One region of the Undibacterium sp. Ji22W genome, then DNA from elsewhere that is predicted to be linked to it. Evidence: predicted binding sites of a transcription regulator. Region 1 holds the regulator's gene; each other region holds the start of a gene.
The links. Region 1 encodes FliA, which starts transcription of late flagellar genes. Its sites were predicted from a motif close to CTAAAGTTTNNNNNNNNNNNGCCGNTA; they were not measured.

Region 1 (2,207 bases):
CTGACGACTTCTTTGCCAACAATTTCTTTTAACTTATTGGCGACAGGCAAGAAGAATAAATTTGCCAAGCCAACACCATATATCGTCGCGACAAAAGCAACGGCTATCCCCCCACCGAGCTTATTTGGGTCTGTCAAATTTTCCATGACATGAATTAATCCCAATACAGCACCTAGAATTCCTATGGTAGGAGAATATCCTCCAGCCGCATCCCAAATTTTTATAGCTTGTCGCTGTTCCATTTCATAGAAAGAAATATCAACATCTAACACATCTTTAATTCGTTCAGGATCAATGCCATCAATCACAAGTTTTAATCCTTTCTCGATAAAAGGATCCTTCACCGTATCGATATAACGTTCAAGACTTAAGAAGCCTTCACGTCGCGCAACAACACTCCACACCATTGCATCCTGTACATTCTTACGGCTTTTATCCTCAGGCATCATCACTATCCATTTCAGCATTTTGATACCACGGATAAATGTTGGCATGCGACTTTGCAGAAGCACAGCGCCGATCGTACTTACGACAACGATGACAAATGCCGCGGGTTGCATTAGCGAAGATAGGTGACCACCTTCGAGTACTTGCCCCGAAAGTATCCCCACAACAACGAGAATTATCCCTATTAAGCTAGCCCGGTCCACGCCCGCTCCCTCAATGATGCACGTAGCCTGGCAACTGCCTGGCTATGTAATTGCGAAACTCGAGATTCAGAAACACCCATGACAGCACCAATCTCTTTCAAATTGAGCTCTTGCTCGTAATATAAGCCCATCAACAGTTTTTCTCGCTCTGGGAGACTATTGATCGCATGAATCACTGCGTCGCGAAAGTCACCATGTAACAAGTCTTGCAAAGGATCGCCAGAGCGTTCGTCGCTACAGAAATGATCAAGAAAATGCTCTTTAGTATCGGCATCATGGAAATCTTCGTAGTACAGCAATTGATGCCCACCGCTTTCGCCTAGCAACTCCTGATAATCGATTAAAGTAAGCTTGAGGTGTTTTGCTAACTCAGTCTCTAAAGGTGGGCGGCCTAACTTTTGCTGCATTTCATTCATCGCATTTTCGATTTTGCGCATATTCTGGCGCACGCCGCGTGGTAGCCAATCACTGCTCCGCAGTTCGTCTAACATTGCACCACGAATTCGTTGAATCGCATAAGTTTCAAATTGTGCGCCGTGATTATCCTCGTAGCGATTAACCGCATCCAGCAAACCTATCATACCAGCCTGCACCAAATCATCGACTTCTACACTAGGCGGTAGTCTTGCTTTCAGTTGATAAGCCAAACGCTTCACCAGAGGAGCATGCTCGGTGAGTATTGAGTTCTTATCTGATTTACCACTCGCTGTGTACATAAACAAATTTATACTCTAATTAAGTATTCAAAGCACTTCTAAATCGACATTGCTTCGAATCGTAAACTTTGACTGGCGGTAGATACCAATTTTTCTGCCATACGTACAAAAGCATTTGCAGCTTTTGATAATGGAAACGCATCAATAACTGTGCGTCCCGACTCGGTGGCGCGGGTCAAATGAATATCCGCCGGTACATCACCAATAAACTTGATTTCTACTGCCATATAACGTCTTGCTGTTGTGGCGAGATTTGAGAAAATACGCTGTCCCTGCGCATGATCGACTCCAGAAACAACTATGCCATACGAACGACGGCCAAATCGATTATTCAAACGTTTAATCAATGCGTATGCTGCTGTTATCGTTTTTGGATCTGCAGACACATGAATAATCAGTTCACTGTCCTCAAAAGAAGACAATAAAAATGTATCATCGTCTCTTAATTCACAATCGACTACTACCAAATCTGAACGACTGGCGGCGATGTCAAATGCTTTTGATAGCTCTCGAAATCCTGCCGCAGGCAAACCTAAAGTTTTCTGCATTCCGTGCGCAACCTTGGTAATCGACAGCCCGGGCGAAACTTGTTTAATCACGGCATCCATTGTACGCTGTTGTCGTGCGACATCCAACAATGTCTGATCTGATTTCAGGTTTAACCACGCACTCAAGCTAGAGTTCGATGGTTTGGCGTCCACCATTAAAGTATTTCTACCTTGTCTTGCGAAGCTAGCCGACAAATTAATCAACATCCCATTTCTTTCTGCATCTGACAACATAGAAATGAACGTCAAAACCTTTGATTTGGGCATTTCCAACATACGACGCAGCCCTTCCG
Region 2 (2,207 bases), 120 kb from region 1:
TCGCCTGATGCAATTGCTGTTGCACTAGTTGAAGCTGTACCTGCTACAGTAGTTGAACCAACAGTGGCTGTTACGCCTGTGCTACCACTAATCGCATTAATCGCAGCAGCTTTTGAGATACCACTACCAGTAGAATTAGAGAAGGAAACACCGTCTGCAGCTGATGCGCCAACTTGGAAACCATTAATAGAGAGTTCGCCAGCGGCTAAGGCTGTCGTAGTGACTGCGCCTGCGCCTGCTACTGTTGTCGCATAACTAGACGATGCACCAACACCTAAAGCAGAGGATTTTGCACTGGCGATCGAAGCGATGCTAATTTGATCATTAGCTGTGCCGTCTGCACCAACTTGGAAAGTTTGTGCAGAGAAAGAACCATCCAGAAGATTAACGCCGTTGAAGTTAGTATTGCTAGCAACGCGGTTAATTTCAGAAATCAACTGTGAAGCTTCATTGTTCAACGCTGCACGGTCAGTAACACTATTAGATGCATTGGCAGACTGAACAGCCAAGTCACGAATACGTTGTAAGTTAGAGCCAATTTGAGTTAAAGCGCCCTCAGCCGTTTGAGCGAGAGAGATACCGTCATTAGCATTACGAGCAGCTTGATTCAAACCACCGATTTGTGACGTCAAACGCTCAGAGATTGCCAAACCTGCTGCATCGTCTTTTGCGCTATTAATACGCAAGCCAGAAGACAAGCGTTGCAAGGATGTGTTCAATGAACTTTGGGATGTCGATAAATTGCGTTGTGCATTTAAAGACGCGATGTTGGTATTGATATATGAAGCCATGATGGTTCTCCTAACTTGGTTAATTCGACTCGACGTTTAGCTTGAACTTCGGTCTGTCTTGTTGACCATTGCACCGTCGTTGAAACAGGTAACGGGCGGGAAATAAAAAAATTGAGGAAATTGCTCAAAATAAATATTAATTTTTGTGCTTAAGTTTTTTTTGTTAATCCGTTAGACGACAGCTTTTAAAAATACTTAAGGCCTGATTTGAACAATTTTTTAGCTTCTTTTTGTTCGATCTGATGTGAAACTTTGTTTGTAAAATGCTAAAAAGTCGGCAATTTCTGTTCTCGATGCGCAAGTAGTGCGCCCGTGATGTTGTTCAACTTGTGTCGTGAATTGTGAATTTAGAGATTAACTGGTAAAAGATAGCTAGACTTTGATGGCTAACCCATAAACGAAAGAGTATGCGATGAGTAAATCTGGTTTTGATCCAAAAGTAGTCTTGCGTGAAGCTCAAGCCTGCATAAAAGCGGGCAAATTAGAAGAAGCTAAACAAGTCGCTTTAAGGGTGATTCAACGCTTCCCTTTAAATGAAGAGGCCCATCTATTGTTGTCCAAAGTTTATTTTAATTGCGACCAAGATGAAGATGCGATTGCGCATTTGCAGAAGGCGTTTTCTATTTCGCACAAGATGGTGATTGATTCAAAGGCGTATTACACTATTTTGAATCGTTTCGTAACGCGAAAATCATATGCACTCTTAGAGCAGGCTAGTCGCTGGTTGGTCAACTTGCGACCCAAAGATGGGATCGCCTGGGATTACTTATCAATTGCATGCTTAGAGCAACAGAAGTTTGAAGCCGCGTACGACGCAGCTTTGCATGCTGAGAAAATCTTGCCGAACAATCCACATGTGTTGAATAATCTTGCGTGCTCATTAACTTCTCTCGAGCGTTGTGCCGAGTCTTTGGAAATTTTGCAACGCACAGTTGCTATAGCACCAGAAATGGCAACCGCCTACAATAATCTGGGGAATGCATATCGTTTCTTAGGCAGATATGAAGAAGCAATCGAGAGTTTTTCTAGGGCGATTCAGTTAGCCCCAGGGATGGCCTATTTATACAATAATTTAGGATTGACTTATCGGTCTTTGGATCGATGCGAATCGGCGATAGAGGTTTATCATCAGGCATTACAGATCCAGCCTGATTTGCATCAGGTTTACCCTAATTTAATTGAGGCTTATAGACATGCTGGACAAATCCAGCAAGCGATCGACTGTAGCAACAGCGCAATTCAATTAAATGACAAAATTCCAGAAATTTGGGCGGCTTATGGTGATGCGTTAAGAGATGGTGGATATCTTGATGCTGCAATTGAGGCCTATATTCAAGCTGTTTCTTTTAGAACAGATGAACATTCGACCTTCAATCGAAAAGTTTACACCAACGTCTTATTTTGCTTGAACTACCA
Region 3 (2,207 bases), 120 kb from region 1:
CTGCAACTGATGGCCGCAACATCACAGTAACAGCAAGCACCAATGCTGCTGCCGCTGCGGCGAATACAGGTATTACTGTATCTGCCACCGGTGCAACAGATGTTTCAACCTCCACTTTGAGCCTATCCTCAAGTAGCTCAGCTGGTGTGACTTTGGCAAATGGTACAGGCACTGGTTTGACAGCAGCCAATTTGACTGGCGGCTTCACTTCAGCAACAGTGACAGTTGGCGCAGGTGTGTCCTCACTGAACCTGGGTACAGCAGCGGGGGCGACCGCAGCGTTGACCACCATCGATGCCGCATTGCAATCAATCAATACGTCTCGAGCTTCTTTAGGTGCTTACCAAAACCGTTTCTCATCGGCGGTTTCGAGCTTGCAAACAACCTCTGAAAACTTGACAGCTTCACGTAGCCGTATCCGTGACGCAGACTTCGCTTCTGAAACAGCAACACTGACACGTGGTCAAGTATTGCAACAAGCAGGTACAGCGATCTTGGCTCAGGCAAATGCGTTACCGCAAGGCGTGTTGGCTCTGTTAAGAGGTTAAACAATAATGTAGAGCATCACATTATTCATTGATGTAGACTGTCCCCTGCCCAAGTTCTTTGGTCGGGGGAATTTTACTTAAAGGAAAAGATCATGGACATTCAATCGATAGGCAGAAATTCGCCGTCAGGATCACTGATCACAGAAAAACTTCCGCCCCCTCCTTCCACCGCTATCGCTAACACTCAGAACGCGACTGCAGCAGAAACATCGACTGCAGTGACTCAAGCGGCGAAATCACCTACTGCAAGTGAAATCAACAAAGCAGTAAGCGATATTAATAAGATCATACAGTCGACAAACCAAAATCTTGAATTTACTGTTGATAATGACGCGAATGAGGTCATCGTCAAAGTTGTCGATCAACAGACAAAAGAAGTTTTGCGACAAATTCCTACTCAGGAAGCGCTAGAGATAGCTAAATCACTCGATAAATTGCAGGGACTACTAATTAAACAAGAAGCTTGAGCTGCTCCGCTTACCTTTGACCATGCACATTGCTAGCTACGCGGCCAGTATTGCAAGGCGAAAATAGATAGGTAAATGTCCCTCTAAAGTCTGATTTGCTTTTGCCGTTAACTTGTATAGTAACGATACTTACAAAAGGGGAACGTGGTGGGCATACAATCAACCGGAGTTGGCTCTAACTTAGATGTGAATAGTCTCATCACTAAGTTGATGCAGATAGAGAGTCAGCCATTAACGACCCTAGCAAAAAAAGAAGCGAGTTATCTTGCGAAACTAACGGCCTACGGATCTTTAAATGGAGCACTTAGCTCATTTCAAAGTAGTTTTGTTGGATTAAATAGTACCGCTGCTTTTCAAAATCTGACTGCGAATGTCGGAGATGCCTCTATATTAAGTGCAAGCACGACCAGTGTTGCAACTGCAGGCAATTACAACGTCAACGTTACTCAACTGGCGAAAGCACAAACCATTTCGAGCGCGGGTCAAGTCAGCACCACAGATACTATCGGTTCAGGAGCTTCGACGACAATCTCATTTCAGTTTGGCACCATCAGCGGCGGAACCTCAAGCAATGGTGTTTATACTGGAGCCAGTTTCGTACAGGATGCGAATCAAGCAATTGGTACTATCACCATTAACAGCGCAAACAATTCTTTGCAAGGTATTCGTGATGCCATCAATTCTGCTGGCGCAGGCGTCAGTGCATCGATCGTTGGTGATGGTTCTGCCACGCCGTATCACTTGGTTCTAAGTTCGAATAAAACTGGTTTGACCTCTAGTTTAAAAATTGATGTGAGCGGCGATGCCACATTGCAGTCATTACTAACGTACAACCCGGCCGGTACACAAAATCTAACTGAAACGACGACTGGGCAGAATGCGAACTTGTCGATCAATGGCATTAATATTACCAGTGCGTCAAATACGGTTAATGATGCTATACAAGGTGTACCGATAACACTTTCAAAAGTCGGAAGCACGACACTTGCATTAAACAATAATACATCCGGCGTATTAAATTCTATAAACACCTTTGTTAAAGGTTATAACGACCTCCAAGCGACTTTTAAGTCGCTGACCGGTTACGATTCATCCACAAAAAAAGGTGGTGCCTTGACTGGTGATGCTGCCGCTCGTGGTGCGCAGTCCCAAGTAAGAAATGCCTTGTCTTCTGCGGTCAATGGTTTAGGTG
Region 4 (2,207 bases), on a different contig from region 1:
CGACAGTGTCATAACCTTGTGCAATACGTGGACCCCATGCACCAGCATCACCAAACTTTGGTGCACCTGCTGCGCCAGAACCATGACAGGCAGCACATGCTGCTTTGTAGACGGCTTCGCCAGTTTGTAAGACTTTAGGGCCGGTTGCATCGACAAACGTAAATCCTTCGTTTGCCACGGGACTGATACGTGCTGCAATTGCTTCTGGTGTTTGGCTATTTGAACCGGCACCAACTGTGTTGTTGCTGGAGACAAATTTAACCAACAACACAATAATCAGAATCGGGACGATAAATCCGGCAAGAACGGCAACGATCAGTTGCTTAGGCGTCTTAATCGATGATTCGTGTTCGTCGTGGGCGTCGCTCATGGTTTCCTCAATGCAAAAATAATGTGAAGTTTGCTAGCCACGCAAAATGTCAGGCTTAGCGTAAAACATCAGATTATAGAGCTAAAGTGTGTGTTTTGGAATGAAAAATCCGCGTTCGCGTTACTGCTGACCAGGTAAATATCCAAGAAATCGACAAAATAGCCAAGAATTGCTAAAGAGCTTGCACTTAATTTGCGGTAGAATACGCGCCTCTTTTTGTATTTTTCATAGCGCCAGTAGCTCAGATGGATAGAGTACAGCCCTCCGAAGGCTGGGGTCGCACGTTCGAATCGTGTCTGGCGCACCAAATTTTAAGGCTTGCCAGTGCAAGTCTATCTAGTTTCTATCCCAATCATCCTGCATGTTCCTGACAACCTCCTTGTAACTTCTTTGCTGAGGCAATTCGTCAAGTTGTTAAACGCTGTGCTGCAACAAGTCTATGAATTTAGCCTGCGTTTATCCTGTGTTTACTCCGTGAAATTTGTGCAAAAGTGTGAAAAACTAAATGTAAATTAATCAGAGTTTCGCTCATTGATCATGATGACAAATGAAATAGAACTTCACATACACCTGAAATTCTTTTGCAACTAGATTAAATTTTTCGTAAAAAGCTCCGATAAGTACTATATGGCTCAATTCGTTCAACGACGGCGGACAGCCAACTAGACAACTTATTGGTGAATGAGATGGGTATCAATCAAATTACTGCAGCCGTTTCACGTATTGCTGATGTGACTAGCGTTGCCGCGCCAACAGATGCGCGTGTGGCTATCCGAGAGAATTTGAGCTTGGATAAAGTGCATCAAGCTGATGCGGGTCATCAAGTGGGCGATGCGGTCAGTGAAGCAGATTTGAAGAAGTCTGTCGAAGCGATTAATCGGTTTTTCAATGAAAATAATAGCGTTAATTTAAATGTCGATCAGGATTCTGGCAGAGTTGTGGTGCGTATCGTTGATAAAGAAACCAATGCACTGATTCGTCAAATTCCAAATCAAGAGGTATTAGAATTGGCAAAAGCGTTAGTTCAGAAGAATGGCATGTTGTTGAATGATCATGCGTGAATACCAGCTTTGTGATGATGACATTTGCTCTTGATGGTGCGTTTGGTGAGTGGATCAGTACACGTTGTTCTTAATCACATCTCATGCGAACATGGATCGTTGCAATGATCTAAAAGAATTCTGTAGGCGCTAGCCTACAGATCAAGTCGCGGCAGAAATCCAAAATAGTTGTTATCCTTCGTTATTCTTCCAATTTACTCGTAAATAGTAGCCAGACTAAGCCGATTCTTGTTGCTCGTCTGCTCTATCTGTATTCTTCGCACTCAACAAATTATGACTGAAACTTCCCGTAGTTTAGACCCACAAGACTGGAGCAGCTTGCGTGCTAATGGACATCGCATGCTTGATGATATGTTGGATTACATAGAACATATTCGCGAGCGTCCGGTTTGGCAAAACATTCCTGATGAGGTGCGTGGGAAATTTCAGCAAGCTTTGCCGCAACAAGGCGGTGATCTGGCTGCAGTGCATCAACGCTTCATGGAAGAAGTTTTGCCGTATGCAGTCGGTAATTCCCATCCAGGTTTTATGGGGTGGGTTCAAGGTGGCGGGACACCGGTTGGTATGTTGGCAGAGATGCTTGCGGCCGGATTAAACGCGAACCTCGGCGGACGTGATCAAATGCCGGTCGAAGTCGAAAAACAGGTCACGCAATGGATGCGCGAATTGTTTCAATTTCCGGACAGCGCTAGCGGCCTCTTTGTGACTGGGACGTCGATTGCGAATTTCATCGCGGTGCTAGTGGCGCGCACCAAAGCCTTGGGCCTCGAAAGTCG

Region 2: the regulator FliA is predicted to act here: its motif matches at 881-907, upstream of ACO0KW_RS04110 (flagellin).
Region 3: the regulator FliA is predicted to act here: its motif matches at 1,099-1,125, upstream of fliD (flagellar filament capping protein FliD).
Region 4: the regulator FliA is predicted to act here: its motif matches at 963-989, upstream of ACO0KW_RS12555 (flagellar protein FlaG).

Annotation. Positions count from the first base shown of each region.
Region 1 covers NZ_JBMPOU010000001.1:1,108,119-1,110,325, reverse strand. The annotation lists gene ACO0KW_RS04705 (flagellar motor protein) at 1-650, opposite strand, end outside; gene ACO0KW_RS04700 (RNA polymerase sigma factor FliA) at 632-1,366, opposite strand; gene ACO0KW_RS04695 (MinD/ParA family ATP-binding protein) at 1,405-2,207, opposite strand, start outside.
Region 2 covers NZ_JBMPOU010000001.1:986,805-989,011, forward strand. The annotation lists gene ACO0KW_RS04110 (flagellin) at 1-791, opposite strand, end outside; gene ACO0KW_RS04115 (tetratricopeptide repeat protein) at 1,204-2,207, shown strand, end outside.
Region 3 covers NZ_JBMPOU010000001.1:984,446-986,652, reverse strand. The annotation lists gene ACO0KW_RS04110 (flagellin) at 1-548, shown strand, start outside; gene ACO0KW_RS04105 (flagellar protein FlaG) at 641-1,015, shown strand; gene fliD (flagellar filament capping protein FliD) at 1,163-2,207, shown strand, end outside.
Region 4 covers NZ_JBMPOU010000002.1:1,371,934-1,374,140, forward strand. The annotation lists gene ACO0KW_RS12545 (c-type cytochrome) at 1-370, opposite strand, end outside; tRNA gene ACO0KW_RS12550 (tRNA-Arg) at 601-677, shown strand; gene ACO0KW_RS12555 (flagellar protein FlaG) at 1,057-1,431, shown strand; gene ACO0KW_RS12560 (pyridoxal phosphate-dependent decarboxylase family protein) at 1,705-2,207, shown strand, end outside.